DNA from 3 places in the Azospirillum sp. TSH58 genome. Region 3 is predicted to be linked to each of the others. Evidence: predicted binding sites of a transcription regulator. Region 3 holds the regulator's gene; each other region holds the start of a gene.
The links. The regulator PhoB, encoded in region 3, activates phosphate uptake and scavenging genes when phosphate is short. The targets are predictions, from matches to a motif close to TNTCATAAAACTGTCA.
Positions count from the first base shown of each region.

Region 1: a site for PhoB is predicted at 1,734-1,749, ahead of TSH58p_RS28555 (RNA degradosome polyphosphate kinase). Genes of this name have one in related genera too.
Region 2: a site for PhoB is predicted at 2,262-2,277, ahead of TSH58p_RS27375 (DUF47 domain-containing protein). Genes of this name have one in related genera too.

Region 1 is NZ_CP022367.1:1,569,633-1,576,708, forward strand. It holds gene TSH58p_RS28545 (CYTH and CHAD domain-containing protein) at 1-1,044, opposite strand, end outside; gene TSH58p_RS28550 (histidine phosphatase family protein) at 1,115-1,633, opposite strand; gene TSH58p_RS28555 (RNA degradosome polyphosphate kinase) at 1,850-3,997, shown strand; gene TSH58p_RS28560 (Ppx/GppA family phosphatase) at 4,017-5,558, shown strand; gene TSH58p_RS28565 (hypothetical protein) at 5,802-7,076, opposite strand, start outside.
Region 2 is NZ_CP022367.1:1,304,854-1,311,929, forward strand. It holds tRNA gene TSH58p_RS27365 (tRNA-Gly) at 286-360, shown strand; gene TSH58p_RS27370 (inorganic phosphate transporter) at 492-1,499, opposite strand; gene TSH58p_RS27375 (DUF47 domain-containing protein) at 1,504-2,157, opposite strand; gene TSH58p_RS27380 (hypothetical protein) at 2,395-3,459, shown strand; gene rraA (ribonuclease E activity regulator RraA) at 3,532-4,029, shown strand; gene TSH58p_RS27390 (AAA family ATPase) at 4,101-4,631, shown strand; gene TSH58p_RS27395 (hypothetical protein) at 4,639-4,929, opposite strand; gene TSH58p_RS27400 (DUF2023 family protein) at 5,051-5,452, opposite strand; gene fldA (flavodoxin FldA) at 5,431-5,913, opposite strand; gene TSH58p_RS27410 (MFS transporter) at 6,097-7,076, opposite strand, start outside.
Region 3 is NZ_CP022364.1:1,752,538-1,759,613, reverse strand. It holds gene TSH58p_RS11835 (hypothetical protein) at 222-1,031, shown strand; gene TSH58p_RS11830 (molybdopterin-synthase adenylyltransferase MoeB) at 1,106-1,894, shown strand; gene TSH58p_RS11825 (DsrE family protein) at 1,920-2,357, shown strand; gene TSH58p_RS11820 (hypothetical protein) at 2,363-2,620, shown strand; gene phoB (phosphate regulon transcriptional regulator PhoB) at 2,770-3,474, opposite strand; gene phoU (phosphate signaling complex protein PhoU) at 3,506-4,306, opposite strand; gene pstB (phosphate ABC transporter ATP-binding protein PstB) at 4,380-5,165, opposite strand; gene pstA (phosphate ABC transporter permease PstA) at 5,203-6,501, opposite strand; gene pstC (phosphate ABC transporter permease subunit PstC) at 6,494-7,076, opposite strand, start outside.

The DNA of each region.
Region 1 (7,076 bases), on a different replicon from region 3:
CTCGCGCACCGCGGCGGTCAGCGCGGCGATTCCGTCGGCGGGGGCCTTCTCCGTCGCCGCGAAGGGCGCGATCCCATGGGACAGCAGCACGTCCCAGTCGCGCGCCGGGCCGAGCTGGCGGGAGAACCAGCGGATGTCGTTCCCGGCGCGGCAGGCGTCCGGCACCCCGGCCAGGGGGCGGAACAGCCGGATGGCGGTGCGCAGGCGGCGCAGCGCGACGCGCATCTGGTGCAGCCCCTCCACGTCGCCGCCGGCCAGGGCGCAGGCTTCGTTGGCGAGCAGCAGGCGCAGACCGTGCCGCACGATGTGGCGGAAGGCTTCGGCCACCGTGGTGACCGGGGTGAGGCCCAGCGGTTCCGGCAGGACGGGGGCGGGCAGGCGCCCGGTGACGAGACGGTCGCCGATCTCCGCCTTGCTCTCCGTCCCGATGCGCACCGGCACGCGGCGCTGGAGCGCCAGCGCGAGATCGAACAGACGCCCGATGCGGCCCGACTTCAGCTCAAGCTCGACCTCGCTGATGCGGGCGCAGGCGTTGCCGGCGGTGATCTGCCCCTCGTCCACCGCCACCTCGATGGAGGTCAGGGCGTCCGGGCGGACGAGCAGGGTGGTGCGCCGGAACTCCGTCGTGAACTGCGGCACCAGCGCCGCGCGCGCGTCCTCCGGCACCAGGGCGGCCACGCCTTCCGCGTCGAGCGGCGTCATGTCGGGGGCGGCCGTGGGGATCGTCCAGTCCCACTTCTTGCGGATGGCCACGGCGGCCGAATCGCCGGGGGTGGCGGCGTTGATGGTCTTCAGCGTCTGGACGAAGCGGTCGCCGTCCTGCCGCACCCGCAGGGCCACGCCCCCCAGGAACAGGCGGCGGTCCGGCGTGTCGTAATAGACGGTGCGCAGGTCGCGGACAGCCGGGGCGCCCTCCGCCGCGTCCTTCAGGGCGGGCAGGTCCACGACGCGGGAAAGATCGCGCGGGTCGAGGTGGAGCTTCATCTCCACCTCGCGCACGGCGGACACCGCGGCGGGTGCGGCATTCTGGGGCGCGGAAGACACGGGGGCGACTCCTGCTCGGTTCCGGGCCTGCTCGGTTCGGGGTTGAAATACCCCATTTGCCAAAGGGGCGTTAAGAGAGTTTCCGCGGCAGGATGAAATCGGCCAGCCGTCCCGCCCCGCTGTCCAGGTCGGCCCAGCGGGCCGCTTCGAACAGGAGAACGGCGCAGGCGCCGGTCGGGAACTTCTCCGCCAGCGCCGCGCGGTGCCGCTCGTCGCCGCTGCCGGCCAGCTCGCGGGCGAGGTCGTGGAGGTCCGGGTTGTGGGCGACCAGCATCAGCGACGACACGGACTCGGGCGCGTCGTGCAGCCGTTCCAGAAGGACCCGCGCCCCGCACAGGTAGAGGCCGCGCTCGCGCTCCACAGGGATGTCCGGCGCGTCCATCACCTCCAGCAGCCGGTCGGCGGTGTCCGCGGCGCGCCGGGCGGTGGAGCACAGCACCAGCCCGATGCGCGCCCCGCGCTCCTTCAACTCGTGGCCGACCAGCCGGGCCGCCTTCCGGCCCCGCGGCGCCAGCGGGCGGTCGTGGTCGTCCAGGGAGGGATCGTCCCACGCGGACTTGCCGTGGCGCATGAGATACAGGGTCTTCATCGGGGGTGTCCCTTCCTGTCCGGATCGCGCTCCGGCGGGATGCGCCGGGGGTGCGACTGTTTTCGCAGCGGTATTATCGTGACGGCAGTATTATGCTGTCTGACCCAAAACCGTAACGTAGTTGGGGTAGGTTGCCTGGCCCGTCGACCGCGGCGGGCGGTCCGGTTCGCCCGGACTGTAGCGGCACCACCCATCACGCAAAAGCCCGAGGCTGCTGTGACCGAACTTCAGGACCTGGAAGCGACCTGCATCGAAGCGGACGCGCCGGAGCGCTTCATCAACCGCGAACTCTCGTGGCTGGCCTTCAACCAGCGCGTCCTGGATGAGGCCTCCAACCCGAACCACCCGCTTCTGGAGCGGCTGAGGTTCCTGTCGATCTCGGCCAGCAACCTCGACGAATTCTACATGGTCCGCGTCGCCGGCCTGAAGGGGCAGGTGGCCGCGGGGGTGAAGACCCCCAGCGCCGAGAACCTGACCCCGGCCCAGCAGCTCACCGCGGTGAACCAGCGCATCGTCGAGCTGATGAACGCGCAGCAGACCATGTGGCGCAGCCTGAAGCAGGACCTGCGCGAGGCCGGCATCATGGTGGTCGGCGCCGAGGACCTGACCGAGGGGGAGAAGGACTGGCTGGAGGCCAAGTTCCTCGACGACATCTTCCCCATCCTGACGCCCATCGCCGTGGACCCGGCGCACCCGTTCCCCTTCCTGCCCAACCTGGGTTTTTCGCTGGCGCTGCAACTGCACGAGCCGGTGAAGGGGCGGCATCTTGACGCGCTGGTTCCGCTGCCGGCGCAGCTCGACCGCTTCATCCGCCTGCCGGGGTCGGAGATCCGCTTCATCCAGCTGGAAAAGCTGGTGATGCTGTTCATCGACCGGCTCTTCCCGCCGTTCCAGGTGAAGGCCCACGGCGTCTTCCGCGTCCTGCGCGACAGCGAGATGGAGATCGAGGAGGAGGCGGAGGATCTGGTCCGCACCTTCGAAAGCGCGCTGAAGCGCCGCCGCCGCGGCAGCGTCATCCGGCTGGCCACCGACGCCGGCATGGCCGCCGACCTGCGCGAGTTCCTGCGCCACGAGCTGCGCGTGTCGAACGACGACGTGTTCATCCTGGATGGGCTGATCGGCCTGTCGGACACCCGCCAGCTCATCGTCGACGAGCGGCCCGATCTGGTCTTCCGCCCCTTCAACGCCCGTTTCCCGGAGCGCATCCGCGACTTCGGCGGCGACTGCTTCGCGGCCATCCGCGACAAGGACATCGTCGTCCACCACCCGTACGAGAGCTTCGACGTGGTGGTGCAGTTCATCCGGCAGGCGGCGCGCGACCCGCAGGTCGTCGCCATAAAGCAGACGCTGTACCGCACCAGCAAGGACAGCCCGATCGTCGCCGCGCTGATCGAGGCGGCGGAGGCCGGCAAGTCGGTGACCGCTCTGGTCGAGCTGAAGGCCCGCTTCGACGAGGAGGCCAACATCCGCTGGGCGCGCGATCTGGAGCGCGCGGGCGCGCAGGTCGTCTACGGCTTCGTCGATCTGAAGACGCACGCCAAGGTGTCGCTGGTGGTGCGGCGCGAGAACAAGGCGCTGCGCAGCTACGTCCATTTCGGGACGGGCAACTACCACCCGATCACGGCGAAGGTCTACACCGACCTGTCCTTCTTCACCTGCGACCCGGCGCTCTGCCACGACGCGGCGGTGATGTTCAACTACATGACCGGCTACGCCACGCCGAAGCTGCTGGAGAAGATCGCCATCGCCCCGATCACGCTGCGCCAGAAGCTGGGCCAGCTGATCGACGCGGAGGTCGCCAACGCCGCCGCCGGCAAGCCCGCCCACATCTGGGTGAAGCTGAACTCGCTGGTCGATTCGGAGATCATCGACCAGCTCTACAAGGCGTCGCAGAAGGGCGTGCAGATCGACATGGTGATCCGCGGCATCTGCTGCCTGCGCCCCGGCGTCAAGGGCCTGTCGGAGAACATCCGCGTGCGCAGCATCGTCGGGCGCTTCCTGGAGCATGGGCGGGTCATCTGCTTCGCCAACGGCCACGCGCTGCCCAGCCCGCAGGCCAAGGTCTACATCTCCTCCGCCGACTGGATGACGCGCAACCTGGACCGCCGCATCGAGACGCTGGTGCCCATCGAGAACCCGACGGTGCACGAGCAGGTGCTGGACCAGATCATGGTCGCCAACCTGAAGGACGAGGCGAACACCTGGAAACTCGGCCCGGATGGCGTCTATCATCGGGTGGAGGCTGGTCCGGACGCGTTCAGCGCCCATAACTATTTCATGACGAACCCCAGCCTGTCGGGCCGCGGCAGCGCGCTCAGCAGCAAAAAGACGCCGCCGCGGTTGAAGCTGCGTACGGTCATTTGATTGAGGACATCGGTTGCTTATGACGCCGGCGCAGGAACACACGGTCGCCACCAAGGTCGTCGAAAAGGGCGAGCGGATCGCCGTCATCGACATCGGGTCCAACTCGATCCGGCTCGTCGTCTATGACGCTCTGAAGCGGTCGCCCCTTCCGGTCTTCAACGAAAAGGTCCTGTGCGGGCTCGGCCGCGGGGTGGAGAAGACCGGTTGCCTGAACCCGGACGGCGTGATCCAGGGCCTGGAGGCCCTGGAACGCTTCGCCCTGCTGGCCGCCGGCATGCGCGTCGGGCGGCTGGACGTCATCGCCACGGCGGCGGTGCGCGACGCCACGGACGGTCCGGCCTTCGTCCAGCGGGTCAAGGACCGCACCGGCCTCGACGTCAGCGTCATAAGCGGCGAGGAGGAGGCGCGGCTGTCCGCCATGGGCGTGCTGTCCGGCACCCCCGCCGCCGACGGGCTGGTCGGCGACCTCGGCGGCGGCAGCCTGGAACTGGTGCGGCTGGAGCGCGGCGTGATCGGCGAGCATCTGACGATGCCGCTGGGGCCGCTGCGCCTGATGGAGCTGAACCCCGCCAAGCCGAACGGGCTGGTCCGCGCCATCGACCAGCATCTGGAGAAGCTGGACTGGCTGGCCCGGATGCGCGGCAAGCCCTTCTTCCCGGTGGGCGGCGGCTGGCGGGCCCTGGCCAAGCTGCACATGGAGCATGTGAAGCACCCGCTGCACATCATCCACCACTACACCGTGCCCTTCGCCGAGGCGCGCGACTTCGCCGGGCTGATCGCCAAGCAGAGCCGGTCCTCGCTGGAGAAGATGTCCGGCTCGCGCCGCCGGGTCGACACGCTGCCCTACGCGGCGCTGGTGTTCGAGCGGCTGCTGCGGATGGTCCAGCCCTCCAGCGTGGTGTTCTCGGCCTTCGGGCTGCGGGAAGGGCACCTGTACGCGCTGCTCGACCCGGAAACGCAGCGGCAGGACCCGCTGATCGCCGCGGCGGAGGACTGGGCGCAGCGCTTCGTCCGCATCGGAGACCCGGCCCTGCTGGTGTCCTGGACCGGCAACCTCTTCGCCGGGGAGGACGACGCGGCGCTGCGGCTGCGGCAGGCCTCCTGCCTGCTGAGCGACGTCGGCTGGGCCGAGCATCCCGACTACCGGGCGGAGCACGCCTGCCTGCGCATCCTGCGCTATCCCTTCCCCGGCATCGACCATGACGAGCGGGCCTTCCTGGCGCTGGCCGTCTACGCCCGCTACGCCGGGTCCATCGACGGGCCGGGCACCCCCAACGCGGTCACCGCGGGGCCGCGGGCGCTGCTCAGCGACGCCCAGGCGCGCAAGGCGCTGGTTCTGGGGCTGGCGCTGCGGCTGGCCCACACGCTGACCGGCGGGGCCACCGCGCTGCTGCAGCGCACGGCGCTGAAGGTGTCGGGGGAGCGGCTGGTGCTGACCCTGCCGGACGATTTCAGCGTGCCGGCCGGCGAGACGGTGCAGCGGAGGCTGGACGCGCTGGCCAAGGCACTGAACCGCAAGGGCGAGATCGTGCCGCCGGCCCGGCCCCAGGCGGCGGAGTAGAGGTCTCTCAGCCCTCTCCCCTCTGCGGAGAGGGTGGCCCGAAGGGCCTCTCGCGCTGGCCGAAGGCCAGCGCTGACGGCGGCAGGCGGATGCCTATGGCATCCGCTGAGAGCCGGTGAGGGGGGCGCTTGTGCCGGACGTACCAAAACGCACATCCCCCTCACCCTAACCCTCTCCCCGGAGGGGAGAGGGAGCATAGGGAGTGTTGGGAATAAGCGTGGGCAACAAAAACCGGAAAAGCCCTCACGCCACCTTGGCGTGGGCGATGGCTTCGCGGACGCTCACGCCCTTGCGCAGGATGTTGTCCACGGCGCGGCCCTGCACCATCGTGATGCCGACCTTGTTGGCGTAGACGAGGCTGGACACGCTGTCGCAGCGCGCCAGGATGAACTTGCAGCGGTCCTGCTCCTGGATCCGCTCCATGAAATACTTCTCGAAGGTCGGGTCCATCTCCAGCATGTCGTTGGACCAGAAGATCTTCGCGTAGTCGGCGTTCAGGTATTCCAGGTCGAAGTTCGTCACCCAGAAGGGGTTCAGCCCGTCCACCGCGATCTGGTAGCGGCGGTCCTGGGCGAACTCCACGACCTCGTTGAACAGCGACAGGTTCTCGATCAGGTCGCCCTTGGATATCTCAAGCACCACCTGCCCGCGGAAATCGAGGGGAAGCCGCTCGTCGAACTTCACGAAGCCGGTGGAGATGACCGTGGACAGGTTGATGTTGATGCCGATGCGCCGGCCCCGCATGAAGCTGAGCCCGTGGTTCAGCGCCCGCAGCACCGACTGGTCGAGGTTGGCGGTGAAGTAGTTGAACAGCCACTTGTTGGCCGTGATGTCGTAGTCCGGGCAGAGCCGCTCCTGGAGGAGCTTGATCGAGATGTAGAGCTCGAAATAGGCCATGTCCTCTTCGGCGTTGCGGCCGATGTTGGCGATGGCCTGATTGAACAGGAAGGGCGACAGGTCGAACATCTGCATGGAGCGTTCGAGCTTGGCCATCTCCTCCAGCGTGATCGGCGGCTTCGTTTCGTTGGAGTGGTCGCCGGTCTCGTTCGCCTGCAACTCCTCGATGAAGCGGATGACGTTGATGAAGTTCAACGCCAGTTCCATGATCGAGTAGAGCGAGAATTCCTTGTAGGGGTTGGCCCCGGTCAGCGTCGTCTTGGCCAGGAAGATCTGCTCCACCTTCTGGCAGACGTCGGTGACGCCGGTCAGCTTCAGGCCCTTGTAGAGGATGATGACGTCGCCGTTGGAAATGTTGAAGGACTGCAGATAGGACGCCTTGTTCGCCAGCTCCTGGATGATCGTGCGGACGATCATCTGGCTGGACGGGTCCTTGTCGCGCAGCAGCGACAGATGCATGTGGATCAGCCGCATGCCTTGCAGTTCGGCCTTCGCGGAGCGAAGCAGATTCAGCAGCTTGTCGTTGTCAAATTCGGGCTTCTGGTCCTTCGCGGCGGCGACGGCAGCCTGCTTCTCCGTCGTGGAGAGGCGGACGCGGTCGCGTCCCATGGGTGGTTTGCC
Region 2 (7,076 bases), on a different replicon from region 3:
CGTTCCGGCCATCGAAGCCCCCCTGCGGAGCGTCATCGGCATGTTAGAGGAAACACGTGCAAATGCGCAGACATTCAAAACAACGGATTGGCAATTTTGTTCTGAACGAGGCAGCCTAACATATGTTGGTATGCTTTCTCATGCAATCCGCAAGCGGCGGCCCGTCCCGCCCTGCATTCACGCCGTGCCGGGGCGCCCGCGGCGCACGGATTGGTGTCGCGTGAAAAAATGGGCTTGCCTTGGCCGTCGCCGGGGCGTATACGGGCGCTCCTCCGCTGGAGCGGCGCGGGCGTAGCTCAGGGGTAGAGCACAACCTTGCCAAGGTTGGGGTCGAGGGTTCGAATCCCTTCGCCCGCTCCAACATACAGTGCGGATGGTACGAAAAAGGGCGGCCTCGGGCCGCCCTTTTCGCGTTCAGCGTTCTGTCGCCGGGCCGGAACCCGGCGGCGGGCCTTTCCGGCCCGCCGTGCCGCGCTCCGCCGCCGCCGCTGTCACCACAGCGCCAGCGACAGCTCGTAGAAGAGCGCGCCGACGATGGCGGTCGCCGGCAGGGTGATGACCCAGGCCATGACGATGCCCTGCGCCAGACCCCAGCGCACCGCGCTGGTGCGGCGGGCGGCGCCGACGCCGATGATCGCCCCGGTGATGGTGTGGGTTGTGCTGACCGGCACGCCGAGCCACGTCGCGACGAACAGCGTGATGGCGCCGCCCGTCTCCGCGCAGGAGCCCTGGACCGGCTTCAGGTCGGTCAGCTTCGACCCCATGGTCTTGACGATGCGCCAGCCGCCGAACAGCGTGCCCAGCCCCATCGCGGCCTGACAGGTGATCACCACCCAGAAGGGCACGTGGAAGGTTTCCCCCAACAGGCCCTGGGAATAGAGCAGGACGGCGATGATGCCCATGGTCTTCTGCGCGTCGTTGCCGCCGTGGCCCAGGCTGTAGAGCGCGGCGGAGCCGATCTGGATGTGGCGGAACAGCCGGTCGACCGCGAAGGGCGTGGAGCGCCGGAACAACCAGGACACCGCCACGATCATCACGCTGGCCAGCAGGAAGCCGACCACCGGCGAGACGACGATGGCCGCGGCGGTCTTCGCCAGGCCGGACACCACCACGGCGTCCAGCCCGGCCTTCGCCACGCCGGCCCCGACGAGGCCGCCGATCAGCGCGTGGGAGGAGCTGGAGGGAATGCCCAGCCACCAGGTGAAGACGTTCCAGACGATGGCGCCCATCAGCGCGCCGAAGATGACGTGCGGGTCCACCACCCCCGCCCCGACGATGCCGGTGCCGATGGTGGTCGCCACATGCAGCCCGAAGAACAGGAAGGCGATGAAGTTGAAGAAGGCGGCCATCGCGACGGCGGTCCGCGGCGACAGCACGCGGGTGGAGACGACCGTCGCGATGGAGTTGGCCGCGTCGTGCAGCCCGTTGAGGAAATCGAAGAGGAGGGCGACGCCGATCAGCCCGATGAGGATGGGCAGGGCGAGGGTAGCGGCTTCCATGGGATCAGACCTGTTCGACGATGATGCCGTCGATGGTGTCGGCCACGTCCTCGCAGGCATCGAGCACGCGTTCCAGCAGCTCGATGATCTCGCGTTGAAGGGCGTGGCGATGGGTGATGGGGGCGTCGAGCCCGCCGCTCTCGTCGCGCAGCCGGTGATTGGCCTCGCGCAGGAGCCGGTCGCCTTCGCTCTCGATCCGCGACACCTCGGCGGTCATCGCGTGGAGTTGCTCGACGTGTTTGGGGATGTCGCGGAGCAGGGGGATGCCCGCGCTCAGCCGGGCGGTGCAGCGCACGATGGCGTCGGCCTGGGCGTGCATTTCCGGCGTGTAGTCGTTGAAGCCCGCCTCCACGAGGTGACGCGCGGTCTCCTCGATGAGGTTGAGCACGTCGTCCATCCGCTTGCCGAGTTCCTGGATGTCCGAACGGTCGAAGGGCACGATGAAGGTGCGGTGGACGGCGAGTTGGATGTCCTTCTCGATGGCGTCGGCCTCGCTCTCGACCCGGCGGATGGTTTGGAACCGCTCCTCCAGGTCCTGGCCGCTGGCCATCATCGCCCGCAGCGCCTCGGCGCCCGTTGCGACGGTCCGGGCGTGGTCGGCGAACAGGTCGAAAAACCGTTCTTCGCGCGGCATCAGGGCCCGGAACAAATTCAGCATGCGTGGTTCTCCAACTTACGCCGGCCTGCAGTGCTGGGGACCCCGCACGGACGCGCGCGAGCCTCAGCGTCGCGGCTGGTGTAACATCCCCGGCGCCCGTGGGGAGTCACAAAAGTGTCATGCCGGGCCGGCTTGCGGCGAGATTTCACGGGGGTGCCCGGCGGAAAGACCGGTGATTTGGCGCGGCGGGCCGCTTATCCTGCCGCCCACGGATCGGCAGGGGGAGGCGGGTGGCGCGTGGCAGGGGAAAGACAGATCGGCCTGGAAACACGGATCGGCCTGGAAACACAGATCGGGTTAACGGCGGCCATCGTTTCGGTGAGGGTTTCCTCGGCGAACGGCGCCGAGCCGCGCGTGGTGACCGTGCGCAGCGGTTTCGAGATCCCCGAATCGCACCGCCGCGGCGACGAGCCGCCGCCCCACCGCGACGCCCTGCCGGGCGCGCCCTTCGATCCCGAACGCTTCCGCACCCTTCAGGACGGCCTGCGGGCGGTGGCGGAGGACGCGGCCGGGCTGACCCTGCGTTATGTGGAGCAGCTCTACAGCTTCGGCGACCGCTACCGCGACCCGCACGAGCTGTTCGGCGGCCCGCGCTCCCTGGTGGTCGGCTATCTGGCGCTGCTGCGCGAGGCGCCGCTGCGCATCGACGGGGCGGAGTGGCGCGGCCTGTACGAGTTCTTTCCCTGGGAGGACTGGCGCGAATCGCCGCCGGCGCTGCTCGATTCGGTGATCCGCCCGGCGCTGGCCCGCTGGATCGCCGCGGCGCCGGACGACCCCGCCCGCGCCCGCCGCGGCGAGCGCGCCCGCATGGCCTTCGCCCTGGACGGCGGGGAGTGGGATTCCGAACGGGTGCTGGAGCGCTACGAGTTGCTCTACGAGGCCGGGCTGGTCGTGGAGGCGTTCCGCGACCACGATCTGGCCCGCCGCGCGGGGGTGGAGGAGCGGACGGTGCGGCTGGAGATGCCCCGCGCGCTGGGCCGCCCGATGGCGCGCGACGGCCGCCGCGTCCTGGCGACGGCGCTGGAGCGGCTGCGCGGCAAGCTGAAATACCGCCCCATCGTGTTCGAGCTGCTGCCCCCGACCTTCACCCTGCACCAGCTTCAGCAGGTGGTTGAGGCGCTGTCCGGCGAGCGGCTGCACAAGCAGAATTTCCGGCGCCTGATGATCTCCGGCGGACTGGTGGAGCCGACCGGCCAGTATGAGAGCCAGACCGGCGGGCGCCCCGCCGAACTGTACCGCTTCCGCCGCAGCGCCATCCTTGAGCGCACCAGCACGGGGGCCATCGCCGCCCCGGAGGATTGACCATCCCTGAATTGGGGGTATCCTGCCACCAAAGCCAAGGCCACCAAAGCCAAAGAAGGGGAGCGAAAGCGCATGACCGACTTCGACAGCACCTGCGACCTCTACGACCGGTTCGAGAAGACTGCCCGCGTCGCCGACCCCGTCTTCCACGATTTCGGCCAACGTCGCAAATTCAGCGGCGCCGCGGTGACCGTGAAGTGCTTCGAGGACAATTCCCGCGTCAAGGAGACGCTGGGCACGCCGGGGCAAGGCAAGGTGCTGGTGGTCGACGGCGGCGGCGGCGTGCGCGCGGCCCTGATGGGCGACCTGATCGCCAAGGACGCGGTGAAGAACGGCTGGGAGGGCGTGGTCATCCACGGCTGCGTCCGCGACGCCGCGGTGCTCGCCACGCTGGACCTGGGCATCAAGGCGCTGGCGGCGATCCCGCGCAAGACCGTCCGCAACGGCGAGGGGCAGAGGGACCTGCCGGTGACGCTGGCCGGCATCCGGATCAATCCCGGCGATCTGGTCTTCGCCGACGAGGACGGGGTGCTGGTGCTGACTCCCGAGGAGTTCGGCGCGACCGCGTGACGGGCGTTGAACGGGACGCAACCTCGGCCATGGAGACCGGCCGTGAGGCCCAGCCATGAGGAGTGTGGCGCATGCTGATCGTCTTCGGCGGGCTACCTGGAACCGGCAAGACGACGATTGGCCGTGCGTTGGCGCGACGGCTTGGCGCGTTTCATCTGCGGATCGACACGATCGAACAGGCGATTCGCGCAGCCGGCGGCGCCGACGACCCGGTCGGCCCACAAGGCTATCTGGTCGCCTACGCCCTGGCCGGCGACAATCTCGGGCTTGGCGCCACCGTCGTCGCGGATTCGGTCAATCCTATCCGGGTCACGCGCGAGGCATGGCGCGCCACGGCGCTTCGGGCCGGCGTGCCGTTGGTCGAGGTGGAGATCGTGTGCTCGGACCCGGCCGAGCACCGGCACCGGGTCGAAACCCGTCACAGCGACATCGCCGGGCACCGTCCGCCCTCCTGGGCGGCGGTGGTGGGCCGGACCTACGAGCCTTGGGACGAGGCGGACGCCGTCGTCGATACGGCGGGCCGCGACGTCGACGCCTGCGTCGCGGCGATACTGGCGGTTTTGCCGACCCGTCCGCTCCATGGGAGCGGGCGCCGGCCGTGAGGTGGGATCAGCCCGCCACCTTCTCCCAGCCCATCTTCTGGTACCGGTATTCCAGGATCGTTGGCGCCGCGCAGGCGTAGCCGACCCAGACGCCCAGCGTCATCAGGGCACCGACCGGCCACAGCGGGATGGAGATGAGGATGAGCGCCGCGTGGATCGCGGCGTGCAGCCACTCGGCCTTTTTCGCGAAATAGACGGGACCGAGCAGAAAGGCCCAGAGGATCTCGCGGTTGGTCACCGCCTCCCGCTGGCCGTTCGTGGGATTCTCGAACACCATCCCGGACGGAGCCGCCGCCATCCCTGCCTCCCTTTGGTTGTTTGATTCTATTTGGGGAGGCAGTCTGGACGACGGCGGCCCGGCCTGTCGAGGTCGAAACGGCCTTTTTCCGGATGGTGGAGACGGCGCCCTGACGGATGGATCAGGTCGCCGCTCCGCTCCGCCCGGCCTGCGCCATGGCCAGGAAGCGCCGGCACTGCTGTTCGCGGTCGTAGCCGAGCAGCGTGCCGAGGATGAAATCCTCCTCCGGCGTCAGCTGGTTCAAGGGCTTGCGCACCACGCTGCGCACCATCGCGACGCAGGCCGGGTTGCCGAAGAAGACGTTGACCTTGGCTTCGGTCACCGTCTGGACGTGGTAGTCGACGAAGCGTTCGGCCAGCTTGCGGGTCACCGCGTCGGCGTCCCGCGTGCTGAGCGTCATCATGACCATGGGCCGGACGCCCTTGCTGTACTCGTACAGATGGTGGCCGAGCAGGTGGACGGGCATGGCCAACCCGTTTTGGGCCAGCCCATCATCGGGCATCACGCCAGCTGGCTGATCCATGCGGTGATCCGTTTGTCGGTTTGGGAGGACTGGTTGTCCTGGTCGAGCGCCAGCCCGACGAACCGCCCGTCACGCTCGGCGGTGGAGCCCGAATGCTCGTAGCCGGCGGTGTCGGTGAAGCCGACGACGACCCCGCCCTGCGCCACCACCTGATCGTAGAGCGTGCCCATGGCGTCCACGAAGGACTCCGGATAGGTCACCTGATCGCCGGTGCCGAACAGGGCGACCTTCTTGCCGTTCAGGTTGGCCGCCTTCAGCGTGCCGAAATTGGCCTCCCAGTCGCATTGCAGGTCGCCCACCCCATAGGTCGGCGCTCCGAGGATCAGCAGGTCGCAATTCTCGAAATCCGCGGCGGAGGCGCGCGCGATATCGACGGTCTTTCCCTGAATCTTCTTCGCGATGCGCGAGGCGACCGCCTTGGTCGCGCCGCCGTCGGAGCCGTAGATGATCGTGACGTTCATGGTCTCTCTCTGGGCAATCCTGTGGGCCAATCGGATCAGGGCCGGCAACCAAAGGCGGGAACGTCCGGCCTGCATCGAATGATAATAAGAATGATTCGCATTTGCAATATGACCATGAAGCGTTTGTGGGAATTCTGCGAAGGGAGAGCCGCGCCGTCGGGGACGGCGCGGCGTGCCGGAGGGTCAGGGCGCCTTGTGCGGGGAGACATTGGGCAGAAGCGCGGCGAACAGGCCGAGCAGGGGCACGACCGAGCAGGCCTGGAAGACGAAGCCGATGCCCTGCCAGTCGGCCAGGACGCCGAGGCCGGCGGCGGCCACGCCGCCGATCCCGAAGGCCAGACCGAAGAACAGGCCGGACACCATGCCGACGCGGCCGGGCATCAGCTCCTGCGCGTAGACGATGATGGCGGGGAAGGCCGAGGCCAGCGCCAGCCCGATCACCGCGCTGAGCACGATCGTCGCCGTCAGCCCGACATGGGGCAGCAGCAGCGTGAAGGGCAGGATGCCAAGGATGGACACCCAGATGACTGTCTTGCGCCCGATCCGGTCGCCGACCGGCCCGCCGATGATCGTGCCCGTCGCGACCGCCGCCAGGAAGACGAACAGGCAGAGCTGCGCCGAATCCGGCGCCAGGGCGAAGCGCTCCATCAGGAAGAAGGTGTAGTAGCTGGTGAGGCTGGCCAGATAGACGTATTTGGACAGGATCAGCACCATCAGCACGGCCAGCGCCCGGTTCACCTGCCCGCTGGTCAGGCCGGGGTGACGGACCGCGGCGCCGCGGCGGACCGGGCGGGCGTGGTCGCTGCGGGCGTACCAGCGCCCGATGCCGGTCAGCAGGGCCATGCCGCCCAGGGCGGCCAGCGCGAACCAGGACAGGCTTTCCTGCCCGCGCGGCAGGATGATGTAGGCGGCCAGCAGCGGCCCCAGCGCCGACCCGGCGTTGCCGCCCACCTGGAACAGCGACTGCGCCAGCCCGTGCGCGCCGCCGGAGGCCAGACGGGCGATCCGCGACGCCTCCGGATGGAAGACCGAGGAGCCGAGGCCCAGCAGGGTCGCCCCGATCAGCAGCGCCGCGTAGTTCGGCGCGAAGGCCAGCGTGACCAGCCCGACCAGCGACGCCCCCATGCCGATGGTCAGGGAGTAGGGCGCCGGCCGCCGGTCGG
Region 3 (7,076 bases):
CCGTCGCGCATCCTGCTGTAGAGTGGGATCCGTCCGGTCTTTTTGCGCGACGATCGCACCGGTCGGCGCTTTGACAAAAAGATTGGATTTTAGTAATCTAACCTGTCGGCGCCGGGAGTTTCAGCCGGCGCGGCTCCGCCGTTTCAGGCGACGGCCCGGCTTGCGGCGCGGCCGCCCGACGATGCGGAGCTGACGGCACAGGACCAGCGGGGGAGGCCACCATGGGCGTCGCGATTCCGAATGCCTCGACGATGAACTGGTTCCAGTTCCGCGGCATCACCAACGAATTGGACTCCAACCTCGCGTCCACCGACTACCGCCAGTTCACGGTGTCGAAGACCGGCGAATTCAATTTCAAGATCGCCGACATCAACACCAACATCAAGATCGTCGACCAGAACAACAAGGTCGTCGCCGAGGCGAAGGCGAAGAACGAGGCGGCGCAGACCAGCGCGAAGCTCGGCCCCGGCACCTACACCGCGGTCATCTCCCAGGCCGTGCGCGGGGTGAACGAGCGCGAGTACACGCTGGACATCACCGAACGCCAGAGCGTCATGATGGTGGGGAACGGCGCCCAGATGAAGGGCATCGCCCGCGCCGTCGTCGGCAACGACAGCGGCGTCCAGAAGCATTCGCTGACCGTCGCCCAGGGCGGCGAGTTCGTCGGCAACATGTCCCTGCCCTACACGCGCTGGGCCGTCATGAGCAAGGAGGGCAAGGTCGTGGCCTCCGGCGACACGATGGACCCGACGAAGTCGGGCGAGGACATGCTGAAGAAGCCCAGCTTCAAGATCGAGCCCGGCCAGTACGAGCTGGTGATCGTCCCGCCGAAGAACGTGATCGGCGAGATCCCCTACCAGCTGAACTTCATCCAGAAGGTCGCCAAGGCGCCCGAATCGACCGAGGAACGCCCGTTCGACAAGATCATGCGGGAGCGCGAGGCCCGGCTGAAGCAGTGGGCGGCGGAGGACGCGAACAAGTCGTCCAGCAAGGCGAAGACCACCCCCTACAAGATGAGCCTGCTCGCCTGACGCCGCCCGCCGCGGCGAGGTCCTGAGCGAGGGGACTTGCGCGGCACGGGGCGTTCCGCGCTATTCTGCGGATCATGGATTTCACCGACACCCAGCTTCACCGCTATTCCCGCCACATCATCCTGCCGGAGGTCGGCGGCGTCGGGCAGGAGGCGCTTCTGCGCGCCCGCGTCCTGGTCGTCGGGGCCGGCGGGCTGGGCGCGCCGCTGCTGCTCTACCTCGCCGCGGCGGGGGTGGGCACGATCGGCGTCATCGACGACGACACGGTGGACCTGTCCAACCTGCAGCGGCAGGTGATCCACGACGAATCGTCGCTCGGCGTCCCGAAGGTGGAGAGCGCCGCCGCCCGCATCCGCGCGCTGAACCCCGACGTGGCGGTGGAGGTGCACAAGGCGCGGCTGACCCGGGACAACGCGCTGGACCTGATCGGGCGCTACGACATCGTCGCCGACGGGTCGGACAATTTCGCCACGCGTTTCCTGCTGAACGACGCCTGCTACTTCGCGAAGAAGACGCTGGTGTCGGCGGCGATCCTGCGCTTCGACGGGCAGGTGTCCACCTTCAAGGCCCATCTCGGCGACCCGCACCCCTGCTACCGCTGCCTGTTCCCGGAACCGCCGCCGCGCGGTCTGGTGCCGTCCTGCTCCGAGGGCGGCGTGCTGGGGGCGCTGGCCGGCTTCGTCGGTTCGCTCCAGACGACCGAGGTGCTGAAGGAGATCATGGGCATCGGCGAGGGCCTATCGGGCAGCCTGATGATGCTGGACACGCTGCACGCCTCGTTCCAGCGCATCACGGTGCGGCGCGACCCGGACTGCCCGCTGTGCGGCGCCCACCCGACCATCCACGACCTGTCCGCCCATTGAGCGGCGCCTCGGAGAGCCCTGAACCATGGAAGGTCCCGAGTCCCTGTCCATCGTCCTGTTCGCGGGCGGCTTCGACCGGGTTCACTACGCCCTGGTGATGGCCAGCGCGGCGGCGGCGACCAACCGCAAGGTCACCCTGTTCTTTACCGGCCGGGCGCTGAACACGCTGCTCGCCGCAGACGCGGACGGCGCGCCGGGCTGGCACCGGCTGGACCCCGCCGACGACGGCGGTTCTCCGGCGGAGCGCGACGCCTTTTTCACCGCCAACGGATTGGCCGGGTTCGAAGAGCTTCTGGAGGCCTGCGTGATGCTCAAGGTCACGGTCATGGCCTGCGAGATGGGGCTGCGCGCGCTCGGCCTGCCCGCCGGGGTGCCGATGCGCCCCGACGTGCCGGTGAAGACCGGCGGAGTCGTCACCTTCCTGAACGACGCGCCGAAGACCGGCGCGATCCTGTTCGTGTGAGCGCGATGACCGACGACCACAGCCTGGTGATCGAATACGCGAACCGCTTCGAGGCGATCGCCGCGGAGGGTTTCGAAGGCCACCCCTACCGGGACGCGCTGGCCCATCTGGCGCAGCACGTGACGGCGCACCCCGATCTCGCCCCGCGGGTGGCGCACGCCCTGCGCGTGATGATCGGCTTCATCGAAGACAGCGACCGGGCGAAGCGCTTCGGCCCGAAGGTGGACATACTGCGGGAGGCGGTGGGGCTGCTGGAGGGGTGAACAGCTCCGGCACGTGGGCCCCCACCCCGGCCCTCCCCCGCTGCGCAGGGGAGGGAGATGGGCGCGAAACGGCGGCAGTCCCCTCCCCTGCGCAGCGGGGGAGGGTTAGGGTGGGGGCACGGTTTGCGCCGATTTCCGCCGGAAAACGGTCAGATGGACTTGCTGTCCAGCGCGTAGCCCGCTGAACGGACGGTGCGGATCAGGTCCATCTCCGTCTCCTCGTTCATCGCCTTGCGCAGGCGGCGGATGTGCACGTCCACGGTGCGCGGCTCGACATAGACGTCGTGGCCCCACACCACGTCGAGAAGCTGCTCGCGCGAGAAGACGCGGCCGGGATGCTGCATGAAATGGCGCAGCAGGCGGAATTCGGTCGGCCCCAGATGCACGTCACGGCCGTTCCGGCGCACCCGGTGGGCGGCCAGATCCATGGTCACGTCGGCGAACTGCAGCGTCTCGTCGGTCATGCCGGGGGCCGAGCGGCGCAGGACGGCGCGCATGCGGGCGACCAGCTCGGTCGGGGAGAAGGGCTTGGTGATGTAGTCGTCGGCACCGGAATTCAGGCCGCGCACGCGGTCCGCCTCCTCGCCGCGGGCGGTCAGCATGATGATCGGGATGTCGCGCATCTTGCTGTTGCGGCGCATCTGGCGGCAGACCTCCAGCCCCGACATCAGCGGCAGCATCCAGTCGAGCAGGACGATGTTCGGCGTCTGCTCGCCGGCCAGCAGAAGGGCTTCCTCGCCGTCGGTGGCGGCGTTCACGCGGAAGCCTTCCTTCTCCAGATTGTACTTCAGCAGCGTCACGATGTCGGCTTCGTCCTCGACGATGAGGACGAGCGGCTTCAGCGCCGAATTCATGCTTGTCCCGCTCCCACTGCGCGTCTCGCCGTCACGCGGCATGTCCCGCTCCATCGTTATCCGGGCCGCCGTCCCGCGGCAATCCCCGTTCCACAGCCTCCGTGGCCGCATCCATGACCGAACCGTCCGGCTCGACCACGGCGAAGCTGCTGCCGTCGTTCTTCGGACGCGCGGCGCGCAGCGTCGTCCCGACCACCAGATAATGGATGGTCTCGGCGATGTTGGTGGCGTGGTCGCCGATCCGCTCCAGGTTCTTCGCCATGAACAGCAGGTGGGTGCAGGGCGTGATGTTGCGCGGGTCCTCCATCATGTAGGTCAGGACCTCGCGGAACAGGCTGGTGTAGAGGTCATCCAGCTCCTCGTCGCGCTCCCAGGCGGCGATGGCGCGCTGGACGTCGCGCTCGATGTAGGCGTCCAGCACGTCCTTCATGATCGACTCGACCAGCCGCCCCATGCGCGGGATGGCCACCGCCGGGCGCACCACCGGCACCTGGGCCAGCGCCAGCGAGCGCTTGGCGATGTTGGAGGCGTAGTCGCCGATCCGCTCCAGGTCCGACGCGATCTTCAGCGCCGACACGATCTCGCGCAGGTCCTGGGCCAGCGGCTGGCGCAGGGCGAGCAGGCGCACGGCCTCGGCGTCGATGTCGCGCTCGTAGGCGTCGATGCGCCGGTCCGCCTGCATGACCTGGGCGGCCAGCGCGACGTCGCGGCGGGCCACCGCCTTCACGGCGGCGTCCACCTGCGCTTCGGCGACGCCGCCCATCTGGGTGATCAGGTTGGACAGGCGCTCAAGTTCGTGCGCGAAGGAGCGCACGATGTGTTCGGTGCTCATGCTTCACGTCCTTCGCTGATGGAGGAGGAGCGGCGATGCCGAGGGTCAGATGCCGGGGATCAGACGCCGGCGATCAGCCGTAGCGGCCGGTGATGTAGCCCTGGGTGCGCTCGTCCCGCGGGTTGGTGAAGATTTCCTCGGTGTCGTCGCACTCCACCATGTCGCCCAGGTGGAAGAAGGCGGTCTTCTGGGAGACGCGGGCCGCCTGCTGCATGTTGTGGGTGACGATGACGATCGTGTAGTTCTCGCGCAGCTCGTCGATCAGCTCCTCGATGTGGGCCGTCGCGATGGGGTCGAGCGCCGAGCAGGGCTCGTCCATCAGGATCACCTCGGGGCTGACGGCGATGGCGCGGGCGATGCACAGGCGCTGCTGCTGGCCGCCGGACAGGCCGGTGCCCGGCTCGCGCAGGCGGTCCTTCACCTCGTTCCACAGGCCGGCGCGCTGCAGCGAGGTCTGGACGATCTCGTCCATCTCGTCGCGGTGGCTGGCGATGCCGTGGATGCGCGGGCCGTAGGCGATGTTGTCGTAGATCGACTTCGGGAAGGGGTTCGGCTTCTGGAAGACCATGCCGACGCGGGCGCGGAGCTGCACGGCGTCGATGTTCTTGCCGTAGACGTCCTCGCCGTCGAGCGCGATCAGCCCCTCGACGCGGCAGTTCTCGATGGTGTCGTTCATGCGGTTCAGGCAGCGCAGGAACGTCGACTTGCCGCAGCCGGACGGGCCGATCAGGGCCATCACGCGGTTTTCCTGGATCTCCAGGTTGATGCCCTTGAGCGCCTGCTTGGCCCCGTAGAACACCTTGACGTCGCGGGCGACCATCTTGGTGCCGTGGATGCCGGCGGCGGGACGCGAAGCCATGGCCGTAGCCGGGATGTGGGTCTGGACGCTCATGGGGTTACCAACGCCTCTCGAATTTCTTGCGCAGGAAGACGGCCAGGCCGTTCATCAGGATGAGGAAGGCGAGCAGGATCAGGATCGCCGCGGAGGTGCGCTCCGTGAAGGCCCGCTCGGGGCTGTCCGCCCACATGTAGATCTGCACCGGGATGGCCGTGGCGCTGTCGGTCAGGCCGCCGGGGATGTCCACGATGAAGGCGACCATGCCGATCATCAGCAGCGGCGCCGTCTCGCCCAGCGCGCGGGCCATGCCGATGATGGTGCCGGTCAGGATGCCCGGCAGGGCCAGCGGCAGGACATGGTGCGTCACCGTCTGCAGCGGCGAGGCGCCGACGCCCAGCGCGGCCTCGCGGATCGACGGCGGCACTGCCTTCAGGGCGACGCGGGAGGCGATGATGATGACCGGCAGGGTCATCAGGGCCATCACCAGACCGCCGACCAGCGGGGCGGAGCGCGGCAGCCCGAAGAAGCCGAGGAACACCGCCAGGCCGAGCAGGCCGAAGATGATCGACGGCACCGCGGCGAGGTTGTTGATGTTGACCTCGATCAGGTCGGTCCAGCGGTTCTTCGGCGCGAACTCCTCCAGATAGACCGCGGCGGCGATGCCGATGGGCACCGACAGCAGCATGGTCACCACCAGCGTCAGGGCGGAGCCGACGACGGCCCCCAGGATGCCCGCCTGTTCCGGCTCGCGGCTGTCGCCGGCGGTGAACAGGGTGGTGTTGAAGGTGCTGCGGATCGACCCGTTGGCGACCAGCGCGTCGATGGCGGCGATCTTGACATCGTTCAGCCGGCGCTCGCTCTCCGGCACGTCGCGCCGGATGAAGCCCTTCATGAACTGGTCGATCTCGTCGTCGGCGCGGACCCAGACCGTCTGCGTGGTGCCGACGATGGAGGGGTTGGCGTTGACCATCGCCTCCAGCTCGTACGGCGCGCCGGAGGACAGCAGGTCGTTCAGCGAGCGGCGGGTGGCGCGGTCGGTGGCCGCGGGGACCTGGGCGTAGAGCGCCTGCCGGACGATGGCGGTGTAGTTCCGCTCCTCGACCTGCTGCTTGTCCAGCGTCACCTCCAGCCGGATCTGCGCCTGCCAGAAGGCGGTGTAGCCCTTGCTGACGATGGAGCCGAGCAGAACCACCAGCATCAGCGAGGCGATCCCGACGGCGAGCATCCCGGCGATCCGGAACCGGCGCTCCGCGGCGTAGCGGCGGCGCAGGCGGGCGGAGAACTCCTCGCTCTGGTAGCGCGACTTGGTGACGGCGACCGACATGGCCCGCGTATCCTGTTCCACGAGGTCAGTCATATTTCTCTCGATACTTCTGGACCACCCGGAGGGCGACCATGTTGAGGGTGAGGGTCACGACGAACAGGACGAGGCCCAGCCCGAAGGCCGACAGCGTCTTGGGGCTGTCGAACTCCTGGTCGCCGACCAGCAGCGTGGCGATCTGCGTCGTCACCGTGGTCACCGCGTCCAGCGGGTTGGCGGTCAGGTTGGCGGTGAGGCCGGCGGCCATGGTGACGATCATCGTCTCGCCGATGGCGCGGCTGACCGCCAGCATGACGGCGGCGACGATGCCCGGCAGGGCGGCGGGCAGCACGACCAGCCGGATCGTCTCCGACTTGGTGGCGCCCAGCCCGTAGGAGCCGTCGCGCAAGCTCTGCGGCACCGCGTTGATGACGTCGTCCGACAGCGAGCTGACGAAGGGGATGATCATCACGCCCATCACGAAGCCGGCGGCCAGCGCCGATTCGGAGCTGACGCTCAGCCCCAGGCTGTTGCCCACGTCGCGGACGAAGGGCGCCATGGTCAGGGCGGCGAAGAAGCCGTAGACCACGGTCGGGATGCCGGCCAGCACCTCCAGGATCGGCTTCAGCCAG